3 regions of the Allobosea sp. P1_A7 genome follow, and region 2 is predicted to be linked to each of the others. Evidence: riboswitches for the same ligand, from Rfam matches in the RefSeq annotation. Region 2 holds a riboswitch; each other region holds the start of a gene.
The links. A riboswitch is a leader RNA that binds a small molecule or an ion and turns the genes downstream of it on or off. The one in region 2 is predicted to bind cobalamin.

Region 1 (4,809 bases), on a different contig from region 2:
CCCTTCAGGCCAATCACCACGAGGCGACCATCCTTGGCTTCGCCGGCCGCCCAGGCGCGGTCGTAATGATGGCTGACCCGACGCCCGACACCCTGGACGACGAGCCGCATCGGCTTACCGGGAATCGCCGAAAAACCCTTCAGGCGCAGCACGCCCTCGGCCTCCGCGGCCCTGGCAACGCGGGCCGCCAGCTCCTCGGGCGAGGTCGCCGCGGCGAGAGCGAAATCGAGGCTTTCGAAATCGTCGTGGTCGTGGTCCTCTGCGCTCTCATGGTGCGAGGGGCGTCCAGCTAGATCGGCCTCGGCAGCCGCGTTGAGGCCGATAATCAGGGCGGGCTCGACCTTGCCATGGGCCGTCTCGACGATCTTGATCGCCTTCGGCAGATGCGCGGCGATCTCGGCCTTGACGCGTTCGCGGCCGGCCGCATCGACGAGGTCGCTCTTGTTGAGCAGGATCAGGTCGGCGCAGAGGATCTGGTCCTCGAACACTTCTTCGAGCGGGTTGTCGTGCCCGACCGCGGCATCCTGCGCCGCCTGCGCAGCGAGAGCGTCGGGATCATCCGCGAACTGGCCATCCGCCACGGCCGGACCATCGACCACGGCGATGACACCATCGACCGTGACACGTGACCGAATGGCCGGCCAATTGAACGCGTTGACCAGCGGCTTCGGCAGGGCAAGCCCCGAGGTCTCGATCAGGATGTGTTCCGGCGGGTTCGGCCGGTCGAGCAGCTTTTCCAGCGCCGGCACGAAGTCGTCGGCGACGGTGCAGCAGATGCAGCCATTCGGCAGCTCGACGATGTCCTCCGCGGTGCAGCCGGAAATGCCGCAGCCGGCGATGAAGGAACCGTCGAAGCCGAGATCGCCGAACTCATTGACCAGCACGGCGATGCGCTTGCCCCCTGCATTCTCCAGCAGGTGCCGCACCAGTGTGGTCTTTCCGGCCCCGAGGAAGCCGGTGATGATCGTGCAGGGGATCTTGCCCAGCGAGCGGGCTTGGGGAGCGTTCATGATCTCATCCTTGTTGGCGCGCCGGGAGAGGCGGTACGCGCGCGACCACGCCCTTGCGGAACGAAGCGGGTCTTTCTTTCCAGGGAACGATACCGTTTGCGCTGGCTGCAAAGCTTGCAGCTGCGTCAACGATTTCGGCGATATGGGTGTCTGCGTCGAGATCGCCGATCAGATAGGTCCATTTGCCGTCGGCCGCCAAGGCGACGGTGCAGGGGCGATTGCAGACCGCGAGGCAGTCGACGGGTTCGACCGGAAGCGTCCCGCCGTCGCGCGCGATGCGTTCGCGCAGCGCCTCGGCAAAACCCAGTCCGGGCTGGTCGTAACCCTCCGGCAGGTCCGCCCGCGCGCGCCGYCAGGCGACGCAGACGAAAATGGTGACATCGCCTTCGGGCATAGGCCGGTTCCTTTGCTTCCGGCGCGATCCCGGGGGATCGCGCTCAGCGTCAGGCCTTGGCCGGGGCTGCGGCACGGCGCGTCGCCCAGGGCCAGAGCACGCCGACGGCAAAGCCGGTGGCGAGCCAGAGGGCAGCCTGGAGCGCGAGCGAGAGCGCGGCGAAATGCGCTGCGATTTCGGCAGGGACCTTGCTCTCCGGGGCGGCGGGATGTGGTGCGCCGATCAGATGCGGGACGAGCATGGCAAGCACGGCAAGTGCCCGCYGCCAGCTCGCCTCCGCCCGCAGGAAGACCCAGAGGCCGCCGGCGGTGACGAGCGCGGTGGCGATCCACCAGGTCTGGCGGTGGAGCAGTTCGGCTGACGCGCTGCCGGGCAATTCCGGTGCGAGCCCGGTCGCCGGCACGAGGCCGAAGGCCAGGAAGCCGCAAGCCGCCCAGATCAGTGCGGTCCGCTCAGTGATGGCATCGCCCGCTGCGATCATGCCGCCGAGCAGCAGGGCGGCAAAGCCGATCGCGGTCGCAATGGTGACGATGGTGGTGAAGGCCGTACGCTGCAAGCCGRCCTGTGGCTTCCACTCGGCGTGGTCGGCTGCGTCGGCGCCGCCATGGGCAAGGACGATCCTGGCATCGCCGGTGAAGCTGGCGTGCTGAAGCTCGACTGCGCGCAGTGCCGTCTCAAAGGTTTCCGCCTTGAGGATCAGCGGCGTGGTGGTGACATGCTGGAGTGCTGCTACCAGGAGCCCAGCAAGAAGCCCGGCCAGAAGACTGACCGTGAGAACACGATTGACCATGTTGCCTTTCCCTCAGTGGCAGGGAAAGGCGAGGGTGTGGCGCGTGTCGTGGGCTGCGTTGTGAACGCTGGTCGAATGGGCGAAGCCGACGGTGAAGATCAGGGCTGCGCCGAGTGCCAGGGCAGCTGCGACAGCCTTGACGCGCTCGGAAGCGCTGGCCTGGGTGGTGATCGAAGCCGTATTCGTCGTCATCTCGGTCTCCTTGGCCACCCCGCCGGCAGCCCGCTGGATTGCATCACTCGCTGACGGCAGGTCTCCTGGCTCGCGGGTCCGGATCTCTCGCCGCCTTCCCGGGACAATCCCAGTGGCCGATGGCGCGAAACTCGCCGCTTACAGTTGCGGGGGCAGCCGCGGTATCGCACCGCGTTCCCTTTTCACCTCCTTGCAGAGGCACCGTCGGCGATGATCATTAGCCATCTGCACGGTGCTGTGCAATGCAGCGATCGTGATTGCGAGCGCAGTGAAGCGATGTGATCTCTTGTCGCCTGTCCCGGCTTGCTTCGCTTCGCTCGCCAGGTCCGTTCCTTAGGCTGATCTTCCCTGGGCTGAGAGTTTGGCAGTGGCAGCGATCCTTTCCCCTCTCACCCTCGTTCTGGGCGGCGCCCGCTCCGGCAAGAGCCGCCATGCCGAGGCCCTGATCGAGATGGTGCCAGCGCCCTGGACCTATCTCGCCACGGCCCAGGCCTATGACGATGAGATGCGCGCCCGGATTGCCGAGCACCGCGCCCGCCGGTCGAAGGAGTGGATGACCATCGATGCTCCGCTGGACCTGGCGCAGGCGATCCGCGCGGTTCCCGCGGGGCAACCTGTCCTGGTGGACTGCCTGACGCTCTGGCTGACCAACGTGATACTGGCAGAGCAGGATGTGGCGGCTGCAAGCCGGGAACTGGTCGAGGCCTGCGTCGCGGCACGAGGCCCGGTGGTCCTGGTTTCCAACGAGGTTGGGCTCGGTATCGTGCCCGAGAATGCGCTCGCCCGGCGGTTCCGCGACGAGGCGGGGAGGTTGCACCAGATGCTTGCGGCGCGGGCCGACCGGGTGATCTTCATGGTCGCCGGTCTGCCGATGCAGGTGAAATGAGCAGGAGGTTCCGATGACGATCGATGCTGACGAGGCCGCCCGCCACAAGGCCAAGATGGAAAAGCGCAAGGCGGTGCAGGATGCCGAGGTTGCCGCCAAGACGATCGAAAAGGGACTCCTGATCGTCAATACGGGGCCAGGCAAGGGCAAGTCGACCGCCGCCTTCGGATTGATCCTGCGGGCTCTCGGCCATGACTGGCGCGTCGGGGTGGTGCAGTTCATCAAGGGCGCCTGGGCGACAGGGGAACGCAAGGCGCTCGACGCCTTCGGTGATCGCATCGTCTGGCACACGATGGGCGAAGGCTTCACCTGGGAAACGCAGGACAAGGCCCGCGACATCGCTGCCGCCGGGCGCGCCTTCGCCAAGGCCAAGGCGTTGATGGACGATCCGGAGATACGCCTGCTCGTGCTCGACGAACTCAATATCGCGCTGCGCTACGACTATCTGCCGCTGGCGGAGGTGGTCGAGACATTGGCGAGCCGGCGCCCTGATCTGCACATCGTCGTCACCGGCCGCAATGCCAAGCCCGAGTTGATCGCCGTCGCAGACCTCGTCACCGAGATGACGCTGGTCAAGCATCACTTCGCGGCGGGCGTGAAGGCACAGGCCGGGATCGAGTTCTGAGGCTGAGCCATCGACCCGAAACGTGAGTTGCGGCTTTCGGGAAAGTCGAAGCAAACACAGAAGGTGAGATCGTCGTTCCCGATGCGATGCCCGGTCCGATGAACTAGAGGGCGAGCGCGGTAGCGGCCCCCGCAACGGCGAGCCCCCACAGCAGCAGACATGCCCTCCGATAGAGAGCGAGCGCCCGCCGGATATCCGCCGCTTCCGCTTCGGCCCGGCCGTCCCCCATCCAGCCGTCGTCGACCCTGACCTCGCCATAGACGCGCGGGCCCGCCAGACGGAGGCCTAGCGCACCTGCCATCGCGGCTTCCGGCCAACCGGCATTGGGCGAACGATGATGGCGGGCATCGCGTCGGACAGCTCGCCACGCATTGGCGGGGTCTGACGTTTTGTCGAGTGCGGCGGCTGCGGTCAGCAGCAGCGCGGTGAGGCGAGAGGCGGGAAGGTTGACGAGGTCGTCGAGACGCGCCGCCGCCCAGCCGAAGGCGAGGTGGCGCGGTGTCTTGTGGCCGATCATCGAATCGGCGGTATTGATCGCCTTGTAGAGCGCGCCGCCCGGCAGGCCGCCGACGCCGAGCCAGAAAGCCGGAGCGACGATCCCGTCCGAGAAATTCTCGGCAAGGCTTTCGATTGCGGCGCGGGAAACTCCGGCTTCGTCGAGGGTTTCGGGGTTGCGGCCGACAATCATCGAAACGGCCATGCGTCCGCCTTTGAGCCCGTCCCGCTCCAGTCCTTCGGCGACCCGTGCGACATGCTCGTGCAGGCTGCGCTGTGCGATGAGGCTGGAGGCGACGAGCGCGAGGGGCAGCCAGCCAAGCGGGCCGAGGCCGCGGCAGAGCAGGGTGAGCCCCCATGAGATGGCAAATGTGGCGGCAAGCAGCAGCGCGAGGGCGAGGCCGCCGGCCGCCTTGC
Region 2 (5,401 bases):
TTCCAGGATGCGCTGCAGACCTTGCGCCTGCCCGCGGCGTCCGAGGGTGCCGTAGCCTTCGCCGACACCTCGATGGAGGCGATCAGCTGGTTTGCGATCTCGGCCTCGGTCGATCTTGCCGCCGAGCGCGGTCGCTACCCGAGCTTCGAAGGCTCGCTCTGGTCGAAGGGCATCCTGCCGATCGACTCGCTCGACATCCTCTCGGAGGCCCGCGACGGCGATGTCGAGCTCGATCGTTCGACGACGCTGGACTGGGACAGCCTGCGCGAGCGGGTGAAGACCACCGGCATGCGCAACTCGAACTGCATGGCGATCGCCCCTACCGCAACGATCTCCAACATCGTCGGTGTCTCGCAGTCGATCGAGCCGTCCTATAGCCAGCTCTACGTCAAGGCGAACATGTCGGGCGACTTCACGGTCGTGAATGCCGACCTCGTCCGCGATCTCAAGGCGCGCGATCTCTGGGACGAGGTCATGGTCTCGGACCTGAAATACTACGACGGAAAGGTCAGTCAGATCGACCGCGTCCCCGACGATCTCAAGGCGCTCTACGCAACCTCCTTCGAGATCGAGACAAGCTGGCTGATCCGCGCCGCCGCACGCCGTCAGAAATGGATCGACCAGGGCCAGTCGCTCAATCTCTACATGGCGCAGCCTTCCGGCAGGAAGCTCGACGAGGCCTATCGCCTCGCCTGGCGGCTCGGCCTGAAGACGACCTATTACCTGCGCGCGCTCTCGGCGACCCATGTCGAGAAGTCGACGCTGAAGGGCACTGACGGCAAGCTCAACGCGGTGTCGGCAACGGTCCCCGTCGCGTCCAAGCCGATCCTCGTCGACATCCCGCTCGACAATGGCATGGCCGTGCCGAACGCCTGCTCGATCGACGATCCGACCTGCGAAGCCTGCCAGTGAGGCAGCGGCGGCATCCACGCTCGCCTTCGCGGCGCGCATGGATGCCCGGCCCTGCCCGATAGCGAACGATACGGACGGCCGGGGCAGACCCGGCCATGACATTCAGACCCGATTGGATATTCATCATGCTCGACTGGTCAGACAGCAAGCCTGCCACCGCCCTCGATCTCAATCCGGCCGCGCCCGGCGGAACCTCTGCCGATGCCACCGGCCTCGGCGAGATCGATCGCTCCGGCGGCCGCGTCAGCGTCGACGAGAAGCGGATGATCAACTGCCGCGCCGATGTGAACCAGCTCCTGCCGCTCAAGTACAAATGGGCCTGGGAGAAATACCTCGCCGGCTGCAACAATCACTGGATGCCGACAGAGGTCTCGATGCAGGCCGATATCGCTCTGTGGAAGTCGAAGGACGGGCTGACCGAGGACGAGCGCCGCACGATCAAGCGCAATCTCGGCTTCTTCGCGGCCTCGGAAAGCCTCGTCGCCAACAACATCGTGCTCGCGATCTACCGTCATCTCACCAATCCGGAATGCCGGCAGTACCTGCTGCGCCAGGCTTTCGAGGAGGCGGTGCACACCCACACCTTCCAGTACATCGTCGAGAGTCTCGGCCTCGACGAGGGCGAACTCTTCAACATGTATCGCGAGGTGCCCTCGATCACCGACAAAGCGGCCTGGGCCCTGAAGCACACCCAGCATCTCGACGATCCCGATTTCGAGACCGGCACGCCCGAGGCCGATCAGGCCTTCCTGCGCGACCTCGTCGCCTTCTACGTGATCTTCGAGGGCATGTGGTTCTATACCGGCTTCGCCCAGATCCTGTCGCTCGGCCGACGCAACAAGATGGTCGGCATCGCCGAGCAGTACCAGTACATCCTGCGCGACGAGAGCATTCACCTGAATTTCGGCATCGACGTGATCAACCAGATCAAGATCGAGAACCCGCATCTCTGGACCAAGGCCTTCCAGGACGAGCTGCGCGGCATGATCCGCGACGCTGCCGAACTCGAGGCCGCCTATGGCCGGGACACCATGCCGCGCGGCTTCCTCGGCCTGAATGCTGCGCTCTGCGAGCAGTACATGCATTTCATCGCCAACCGCCGTTGCGCGCAGCTCGGCCTCGCGCCGGTCTTCGCGGAAACGGAAAACCCGTTCCCCTGGATGAGCGAGGCGATGGACCTGAAGAAGGAGAAGAACTTCTTCGAGACCCGCGTCATCGAATACCAGAACGGCGGCGCCCTGAGCTGGGAGTGAGCCGAGAAGGATGGAGCCGTCTCGCTGCAGGGCTCCATCAGCAGGCGGTGTGGTCGGTGCCTGCGGCTTGACGCCGCCTTGGGCCCCTCTATGGTCGGCCGCGATCAAGGTTCCTCGGGTCCAGGCCCGAAGCTAAGAGGGAATTCGGTGAGGCGCCCTGCGCCGAATCCGAGGCTGCCCCCGCAACTGTAAGCGGCGAGCTCTTCTCCCAACGTCCACTGGCGCTCTCACGCCGGGAAGGCCGGGCGAAGCCAGCGCTGACCCGCGAGCCAGGAGACCTGCCCTGATCGCAGAAGCGTCTTTCGGGCGGGGTGTCCGGGGGGATTTGCGTCGGCGGCAGGTCGTAGACCCGCACCCCCGAACCGATCCGCTCAAGCTCCCGGCTCGTCATCTCGGGGAGCGATGAATTCCATGTCCATGATGCCGAACCACGCGGTCGCAGCCGCGGCAGAGCGCTTGACGCAGACTCGTCGAGCAGTCTATCAAAATTGTAATATTGTTGCATTACAGGATCGGCCGTGCGAGGCCCCCGAGCCTCGCGACGCATGCCGCCGCTCGACGCTATCGGAGACTTCAATGCGCAGCGCCGCACGCCTTTCTTGCCTTTCGTTCGTCGCAGCCATCGGCATGTCGATGTCCGGAGCGGCCTTGGCCGCGCCGACGCAGTATCCGCTGACGCTAGAGAATTGCCGGGAGACGATAACGTTCAACCAGGCGCCAAAGCGCGTCGTGGCGGTCGGACAGACGCAGACCGAGATCCTCTACGCGCTCGGGCTCGGCGACAAGGTCGTGGGCACAGCCGTGTGGTTCAGCCCTGTCGCGAAGCCCTATGAGGCGGTCAACGCCAAGGTGAAGCGGCTTGCCGACAACGATCCGAGTTTCGAGGCCGTCGTCGCCCAGGAACCCGACCTCGTGACTGCGATGTTCGAATGGCATATCGGCCCCAACGGCATCGTCGGCAAGCGCGACCAGTTTGCGAAGCTGAAGGTGCCGACCTATGTCTCGCCCACCGACTGCGTCGGAAAGGACAATTCCGGGCCGGGCGACGGCGTCCGCACGCAGATGTTCACGATGGATCTCGTCTACCGCAATGTTCGCGAGTTCGGGCAGATCTTCGACGTCTCCGATCGCGCCGAGGCGCTGGTCGCCGAATTGAAGGCCCGCGAGGACAAGGCGGTCGCTTCTGTGGCCGGTATCAAGCCGCAGGATGTCCCCGTCGTGGTCTGGTTCTCCAGCAAGGACATCAAGGGCGACGCCTTCCTGGCCGGCAAGAATGGCGTGCCTGCCTATATCCTGTCGAAACTCGGCGCCCGGAACGTCATCACCACCAACGAGGAATGGCCGCTGGTTGGTTGGGAGACCGTCGCTTCCGCCAACCCTGCCGTCATCGTCGTGGTCAAGATGGATCGCCGGCGTTTCCCAGCAGATGACATCAATCTCAAGCTCGACTTCCTCAAGACCGACGCGGTTGCGAGCAAGCTCGACGCCAGCCGGCAGCAGCGGATCGTGATCATGGATGTCGGCGCGACCAGGGCCGGGCTTGATACGATCGACGGCATCGAGGCGCTGGCCAACGGCATCAAGAGCTTCGGCCTCACCAAGTGAGCCATGGAGTGGTTCGGCCCAACTGGTTGGCGAGGGGCTCAGTAGCGATCCTCGCCTTCGTCCTGATGATACTCGCGATCGCGCTCGCCGTGACAATCGGCGAAATGTCGATCCCGCTTGCCACGGTCTTCAGGGCCCTGGGCAACGGGTTGTTCGATCTCGACTACCCCGTGAGCGCGATCCAGCAGGGCGTCATCTTCGACTACCGGTTGAGCCGGGCTGTGGTGGCGGCCCTCTGCGGAGGAGCGCTCGCGCTTTCGGGCGCAATCCTGCAGGCGCTGCTGCGCAATCCGCTCGCAGAGCCCTATATCCTCGGTATCTCGGCCGGAGCCTCGACGGGTGCGGTCGCGGTGATGATCCTGGGCTTCGGCGGTGCTGCGCTCAGCATATCTGGCGGTGCCTTCCTCGGCGCCATTGCTGCGCTCGTCATCGTTGCCTTGCTCGCCGCAGGGGCCGGTGGCGCGACCGACCGCGTGATCCTCGCAGGCGTCGCCGGATCGCAGCTGTTCAATGCGGCGACCGCGACGATCGTCACCACGCTGGCCAGTGCCGAACAGGCCCGCGGCGTGATGTTCTGGCTTCTCGGTAATTTCGGGGGGGTGCGCTGGCCCGATGTCTGGCTCGCTACGCCAGTGGCCTTCGCGGGCTTCGCTGTCTGCATCTTTCATACGAAGGCGCTCGATGCGTTCGCCTTCGGCGCGGATGCCGCGGCCGCGTTGGGCGTGGCGGTGACCCGCGTGCGCATCGTGCTGTTCGTGACGACGGCTGTGATGACAGCGACCATGGTCAGTATCGTCGGCACGATCGGGTTCGTCGGTCTCGTCATACCCCACGCCGCGCGCTTCCTGACGGGCCCAGCCCATGCCCGGCTGCTCCCGGCATGCCTGATCATCGGTGCAGTCTTCATGATTCTTGCCGACATCCTGTCGCGGACGCTGGTGCCGCAGCAGATTCTGCCGATCGGCGTCGTGACGGCGCTGTTCGGCGCCCCGGCTTTCGCCTTCATACTCTATCGCGCGAGGCGACCGGCATGACGCTGGCCGCGCGCGACGTCCGTTGGAGCGCCGGAGGGCGCGTGATCGTGGACGGCGTGACGCTGCACGCCGAACCGGGAAAGATCCTCGGTCTCATCGGCCCCAACGGTTCGGGAAAGTCGAGCCTGTTGAGGCTGCTGTGCCGCCTGCGCAAGGTCGCAAGCGGCGTGGTGACGCTGGACGACCGCGAGATCGGCACCTTGTCGCGGCACGACCTCGCCCGGCGCCTGGCCTTTGTCGAGCAGCAGGCGACGACTGAAATCCAGCTCTCTGTGTGCGACGTCGTCAGACTCGGACGGACCCCGCATCGCGGCGCACTCACGTCCTGGACAGCGGCCGACGAAGACGCGGTCGAGGCCGCGCTGGCACGCGTCGATATGGCCGATCGACATGACCAGTTCTGGCATACGCTATCGGGCGGAGAGCGCCAGCGCGTCCACATCGCGCGCGCACTCGCGCAAATGCCGAGTGAACTTATCCTCGACGAGCCGACCAACCATCTCGATATCCAGCACCAACTCTCGATCCTGACCCTGATCAGGCGCCTGGGTATCACCTGCATCATGGCCTTGCATGATCTCAACCTGGCATCGCTTT
Region 3 (5,401 bases), on a different contig from region 2:
ATGGCCCGCGCTTTGGTTGGCGGCGAGCGTGTCGAGGCGCCGGTCGATCGCTGCGATCAGGGCCGCGCCGCGTTCTGGCTCGCCGAGCAGGGCCGCCATCTCGGCGATCTGGGCACGCATTTCAGCGAGATTGCGCGGCACCCCGAATTCGCGGACGGGAACACCGGCCTTCTTCAGCAGCGCGACCGTGCTGCGCGTCGTGTAGGCGCCAGCGATGATCAGATCGGGCTTGTAACTCAGCACCTCCTCCACCAGACCGTGATTGGCCGGGATGGTCTTGGCAATCTCGGCCATGTTGGCGTTGCGCGGGTCCTGCGAGAGCCAGGTGTTCGGCGGCCGTCAGGCCGCCGAAACCGAGCAAGAGGCCAAGCGCCAGAACGGCGCCGCGAGTCATCGCGCGGGCCGCCCAAGGCTTCACAGCGTTACCTTCAGGCCGCCATAGGCGCTCAGACCCGGCACCAGGAAGCCGACGGGGTTCTCGTAGCGCTTGTCCAGCAGGTTATCGATGCGGCCGAAGACACTGAGCCTGTCCGTCGCCTTGTACTCGGCGGCGAGATTGACGATGGCCGCACCCGGCGCCCGCATGCGCGAGATCGAGAAGTCACGGTTTCCGTCGACGCGCTCACCCACATAGATCAGCGTCGCCGAAAGGGTGAGCTTGTCAACCGGGGTCCAGCTCGCCGTCACGCTGGCCTTGTGACGGGGACGGCGCAGCAGTTCCTGCCGGGCGATGTCGTCCTTGGCGATGGTGAAGGTGTAGTCGGCCCGCACCTTGAACTGCGGCGAGATTTCGAGCGCGGTAAAGGCCTCCACCCCCTTGGTCGTGGCCTTGCCGATATTGGCATAGGAGTTCCGCGCCACGTTGGTGACGATCAGGTTCTCGATGTCGTTGTGGAAATAGGTGGCGCCGAACCGGACCTTGTCATCGAGGAGAGGCTGCTCGAAGCCAAGATCCCAGCCGCGGCTTTCTTCCGGCTTCAGGTTGGGATTGCCGAAGAAGTTGAAGGCCGGGCGAGAATCGCTGAAACGCTCGCTCAGGGTCGGGGCCTTGAACCCCGTGCCATAGCTCCCCTTCAGCTTGGTTTCGATTTCCGGCACGATATAGGCTGGCGCGAAGCGGTAGGTCGTGTGGCCGCCAAAGGTCTCGTCATCGTCGTAGCGGATGTTCGAGACCATGAAGAGCCGGTCGCCGAAATTCGACTGGAGTTCGGCAAAGGCGCCCGTATTGCCGTTGGATGCCGTGAGCGCGCGGGTTTCCAGCCGTTCGCGCTCGTATTGCAGACCCATCACCAGGGTCTGCCCCTTCATCAGCTCAAGGTCGCCGCGCCAGTCGACCTTGGTGCGCTCGCCGAGATTCTCCGTCGGCAGGCCGAGGATACCAATCGCATTCGGCGTGCGGCCGGTGCGGTCCTGATTGCTGTAGGACAGGCCGAAGCGATTGACGAAGCGCCCACCAAGCGGATCCCAGACGACCTCTCCGCGGGTGAAGGCCTGCTTGTAGTCCTGGCTGCTGCGGAAGCTGCTGGGCGTGCTCGGAAAGCCGGAATCGCCGGTGAAGAGCAGGTAGCCGTCAGTGTAGCGGCCGACCCAGTTCAGCGACAGCGTATCGGACAGCGCGACGCCGAACCGGGCCGAATAGGTCCAATTGTCGTAGGAATTCGGGTTGACGCGGCGCCCCGACGGCACGAGCCCGGGAGGCGTCACCGGGGTCGAATCCGATTTGAAATGGGCGATGCTGAGGGCGTAGTTGAAGCGGTCATCGCCGCCGCTGAGGCCGACCGACTGGTTGAAGGTGCCGTATGAGCCGGCCTCGGCTCGGGCCGTGAGCTTCGGCGGACCCTCGCCACGCTTGGTGGTGATCGAGATGACGCCGCCCAGCGCGTTGGCGCCGTAGAGGCCGCTTTGCGGTCCGCGTAGCACTTCGATGCGCTCGATGTCGTCGGTCAGCATCGAGCCGAAATCGAAGGAGCGGTTCGGGGTCGACGGGTCGTTGGCCTCGATGCCGTCGATCAATACCTTGACGTGGTTGGAGTTGGTGCCGCGGATGAAGACCGAGGTCAGCCCGCCCGGCCCGCCGGTCTGCACGATATTGAGGCCGGGAACGGCGGCGAGCGCCTGCGGCAGGGTCCGGCGCTGCTCGCGCTCGATATCACCGGCAGTGATGACGGTCACGGAATTGGCGATCTCGCGCGCTGGCGTGGGTCGCGTCGTCGCGCTGACGACGATTTCGTCGAGGGCAATCGATTCGGTGGCTGACTGGGCGGATGCCTGGTTGGCGGGGAGGGAGCCGGCGGAGACAAGGAGCGACAGGGTGATGAGCAGCCGGCTGCGCCGGGCAACCTTGGGAGGACGGATCACGATGGAACCTCGGGCGTTGACGTCTGTGGCACGTCACCGCGAACGCGAGGCCCCGTCCGCTGCCCTTAGCCAGCGTGCAGTTCAACAAGCGATCGAAACACCCCGTCCGAACGTGTTCGCGTGTGACCACGGCTGACGGCAGGTCTCCTGGCTCGCGGGTCGGTGCCTTGTCGCCGCCTTCCCAGGTCCGAGGGCCCCAGTGGCGTGTGGCGAAAGGCTCGCCGCTTACAGTTGCGGGGGCAGCCACGGCATTGAATGGCGAACCATCCGCACCGCATTCCCTTTTGATCCCCTAAGGGAACCGTCGCTGGCGAGGTAAGGCCGGAACGGCCGCTGCGTCAATGATCGTTGGTGCGGGTGTCCCCAGGCGAACGCAGGTCGTCATCCCTCAAAATGCGCCAGCTCGGTCCCTCGAGATCGCTGAACTGGCCGGTGCGCATGCACCAGAAGAAGGCCGCCAACCCCAGCAGTCCGAGACCGAGTGCCAGGGGGAACAGGATCACCAGGATATTCATGACGCCACTCCCGTATTCTGCCGCGGCAGGCCGCGTCCCGCGCGCAGCGCGTTGAGCGTGACCACCAGTGACGAGCCCGACATCGCGACGGCTGCGACGAGCGGCGTCGCGAAGCCCGCGACGGCAATCGGCACCGCGACGGCATTGTACAGCACCGCAAACCAGAGGTTTTCCAGCATGAGGTTGCGCGCCCTGCGGGCGATGCGCAGGCTGTCGGCGACCGGCATCAAGCTGTCGCCGATGAAGACAATGTCGGCCGAGGCCTGCGCCAGGTCGGTCGCGCTGATCGGCGAGATCGAAACATGGGCCTTGGCAAGGGCCGGAGCGTCGTTGAGCCCGTCGCCGATCATCAGCACCTTGCGCCCCTTGGCGCTGAGCCGGTCGAGCGCCTTGAGCTTCTCGTCGGGACGCAGGCCGGCTTCGGCCTCCGTGATACCGAGGGCCGAGGCGACCGGCGCGACAGCTTCGCTTCGGTCGCCGGAGAGAATGCGGATCTCGAGGCCGAGACCGCGTAGCGCGGCGATACAGTCGCGCGCCTCCGGCCGGATCTTCTGATCGACCGCGAAGATGGCGCATTCAGTGCCATGGCGCCAGGCGATCAGGGAGGCTGAGGGATGGCGCGCGGCGACGATGGCGGCTTCCGCCCCGGCCTCGCAATAAGCGACGCTGCCGAGACGGGTCTCGATCCCATCCACAATCGCGCTCAGGCCTGCGCCGTGATTTTCGCTGACATCGCTCGCAGGAGCAGGATGGCCGGCGGCACGGGCGATGGCGCGGGCGAGAGGGTGGCGGCTCGCGGCTGCCAGCCTGCCCGCCGCCTGCAAGGTTGCGGTATCGATCTCAGCGCCATTGACCAGATCGGGGTCCGGCAGGGTGAGGGTGCCGGTCTTGTCGAAGACAGCGACATCGGCTTCGGCCAGGCGCTCCAGCGCATCGCCCTGTTTCAGCATGACCTTGCGCTTGAACAGGGCAGACGCAGCAACGACCTGCACGGCCGGAATCGCCAGCCCCAGCGCGCAGGGGCAGGTGATGATCAGGACGGTGATGGCGATGATCAGTGCTTCGGGCCAGGGCAGGCCGAAGGCCATCCAGCCCAGCAGGGTCGCGAGCGCCGTGGCGTGGACGAGAGGGGCGTAGACCCTTGCCGCCCGATCGGAAAGCTTGACATAGCGGGAGCGGCTTTCGACCGCGCGCGCCATCAGGGCATCGATCTCGTCGAGCAGGGTGCCGCTGGCTGCGGCTTCGACCTTGACGGTCAGGGCCCCGGAGAGGTTCACGGTGCCGGCATAGACCTGCGCGCCGGCCATGACGGCATGCGGCAGGGTTTCACCGGTGACGAGGCTCTGGTCGATTTCGGAGGAGCCGGTCTCGATGATGCCATCGACACTGACGCGCTCGCCCGGCTGGATCAGGACGCGGTCGCCGGGCACGATGGCCGCGATCGGCGTCACCATCGCCTCGCCATTCGGCATCAGCCGGGTCGCGGTTTCGGCCTTCAACGCGGCAAGATTGCCAGCGAGGTCGCGCGTGCGGCGGCGCATCAGCTGGTCGAGATAGCGCCCGATCAGCAGGAAGAAGATCAGCATCACCGCGCCGTCGAAATAGGCATGCTCGGCGTGGTTCCAGGTCACCACCACCGACATGCCGAGCGCGAGCACGATGCCGAGCGTGATCGGCACGTCCATGTTGACGGCGCGGGCGCGCAGAGCCCGGAGCGCACTCTCGAAGAAGGGGCGGCCGGCATAGGCGGCGGTTGGCAGGGCAATCAGCGCTGAGAGCCAGTGAAAGAAGTCGCGCGTGACCGGATTGATGTCGCTGCTATTGCCCGACCAGACCGAGACGGAGAGCAGCATGATGTTCATCGAGGCGAAGCCGGCGACGCCGAGATAGCGCAGCAGCCGCCTTTCCTCGCTTGTGTCGTCCTCACGGCCGGAGGCGGGCAGGAAAGGGTAGGCCTTGAAGCCGAGCCGGGAGAGGCGCTCGATCACGGCCTCTGGGCGCAGTACGCCTTCCGTCCATTCCACCGTGACGCGCTTCAGCGCGAGATTGACCCGGGCGCTGAGGATACCGGTCTCATGGGCAAGGCCGTTCTCGATCGCGTGCATGCAGCCGGCGCAGCGGATGTTCTCCACCGCGAGTTCCATGCCCGCGACGCCGCTTTCGCGATGGCGGATGAAGACGGAGAGATCCTGCTGCGCGGCCATGAGCCTCACTCCTTCAGCATCATGCGGCTGCGGGAGGAGAAGGCCGGGTCCCGATCGCGCTTTGCCTCGACCACCAGGGTCCAGGCGCCGGCATGCAGCCCCGGCACCGTCGCGGAATAGTGGCCCGGGGCAGTTTCGGTCAGCGTCACCTCGCGGTCCTGCTGCCGCGTCGCCGGGTGCTGGAGCTTCGCCTCGACTGCGAGCCCTGTGACAGCTGCGCCCGCCTTGTCCTTCAGCAAGAGCGAAACGACCGCGTCGGCGCCGGCACGCACGACCTCGCTCTGGGCCAGCCAGCCGCGTGCGGCCTGGGCCTGCATGCGCGCG

Region 1: another riboswitch for cobalamin. It lies ahead of AC1D34_RS14995 (CbtB domain-containing protein); the one in region 2 lies ahead of AC1D34_RS03525 (ABC transporter substrate-binding protein).
Region 3: another riboswitch for cobalamin. It lies ahead of AC1D34_RS15635 (TonB-dependent receptor plug domain-containing protein); the one in region 2 lies ahead of AC1D34_RS03525 (ABC transporter substrate-binding protein).

Annotation. Positions count from the first base shown of each region.
Region 1 is NZ_JBFTZN010000074.1:4,475-9,283, reverse strand. Features, by position in the region: gene cobW (cobalamin biosynthesis protein CobW) at 1-1,010, opposite strand, end outside; gene AC1D34_RS15005 (DUF1636 family protein) at 1,015-1,404, opposite strand; gene AC1D34_RS15000 (CbtA family protein) at 1,454-2,194, opposite strand; gene AC1D34_RS14995 (CbtB domain-containing protein) at 2,207-2,386, opposite strand; cobalamin riboswitch at 2,425-2,607, opposite strand; gene cobU (bifunctional adenosylcobinamide kinase/adenosylcobinamide-phosphate guanylyltransferase) at 2,748-3,272, shown strand; gene cobO (cob(I)yrinic acid a,c-diamide adenosyltransferase) at 3,286-3,897, shown strand; gene cbiB (adenosylcobinamide-phosphate synthase CbiB) at 4,001-4,809, opposite strand, start outside.
Region 2 is NZ_JBFTZN010000013.1:23,489-28,889, reverse strand. Features, by position in the region: gene AC1D34_RS03535 (ribonucleoside-diphosphate reductase subunit alpha) at 1-912, shown strand, start outside; gene AC1D34_RS03530 (ribonucleotide-diphosphate reductase subunit beta) at 1,038-2,165, shown strand; cobalamin riboswitch at 2,256-2,465, shown strand; gene AC1D34_RS03525 (ABC transporter substrate-binding protein) at 2,742-3,770, shown strand; gene AC1D34_RS03520 (FecCD family ABC transporter permease) at 3,836-4,804, shown strand; gene AC1D34_RS03515 (ABC transporter ATP-binding protein) at 4,801-5,401, shown strand, end outside.
Region 3 is NZ_JBFTZN010000078.1:37,104-42,504, reverse strand. Features, by position in the region: gene AC1D34_RS15640 (ABC transporter substrate-binding protein) at 1-294, opposite strand, end outside; gene AC1D34_RS15635 (TonB-dependent receptor plug domain-containing protein) at 415-2,358, opposite strand; cobalamin riboswitch at 2,479-2,679, opposite strand; gene ccoS (cbb3-type cytochrome oxidase assembly protein CcoS) at 2,697-2,873, opposite strand; gene AC1D34_RS15625 (heavy metal translocating P-type ATPase) at 2,870-5,077, opposite strand; gene AC1D34_RS15620 (FixH family protein) at 5,083-5,401, opposite strand, start outside.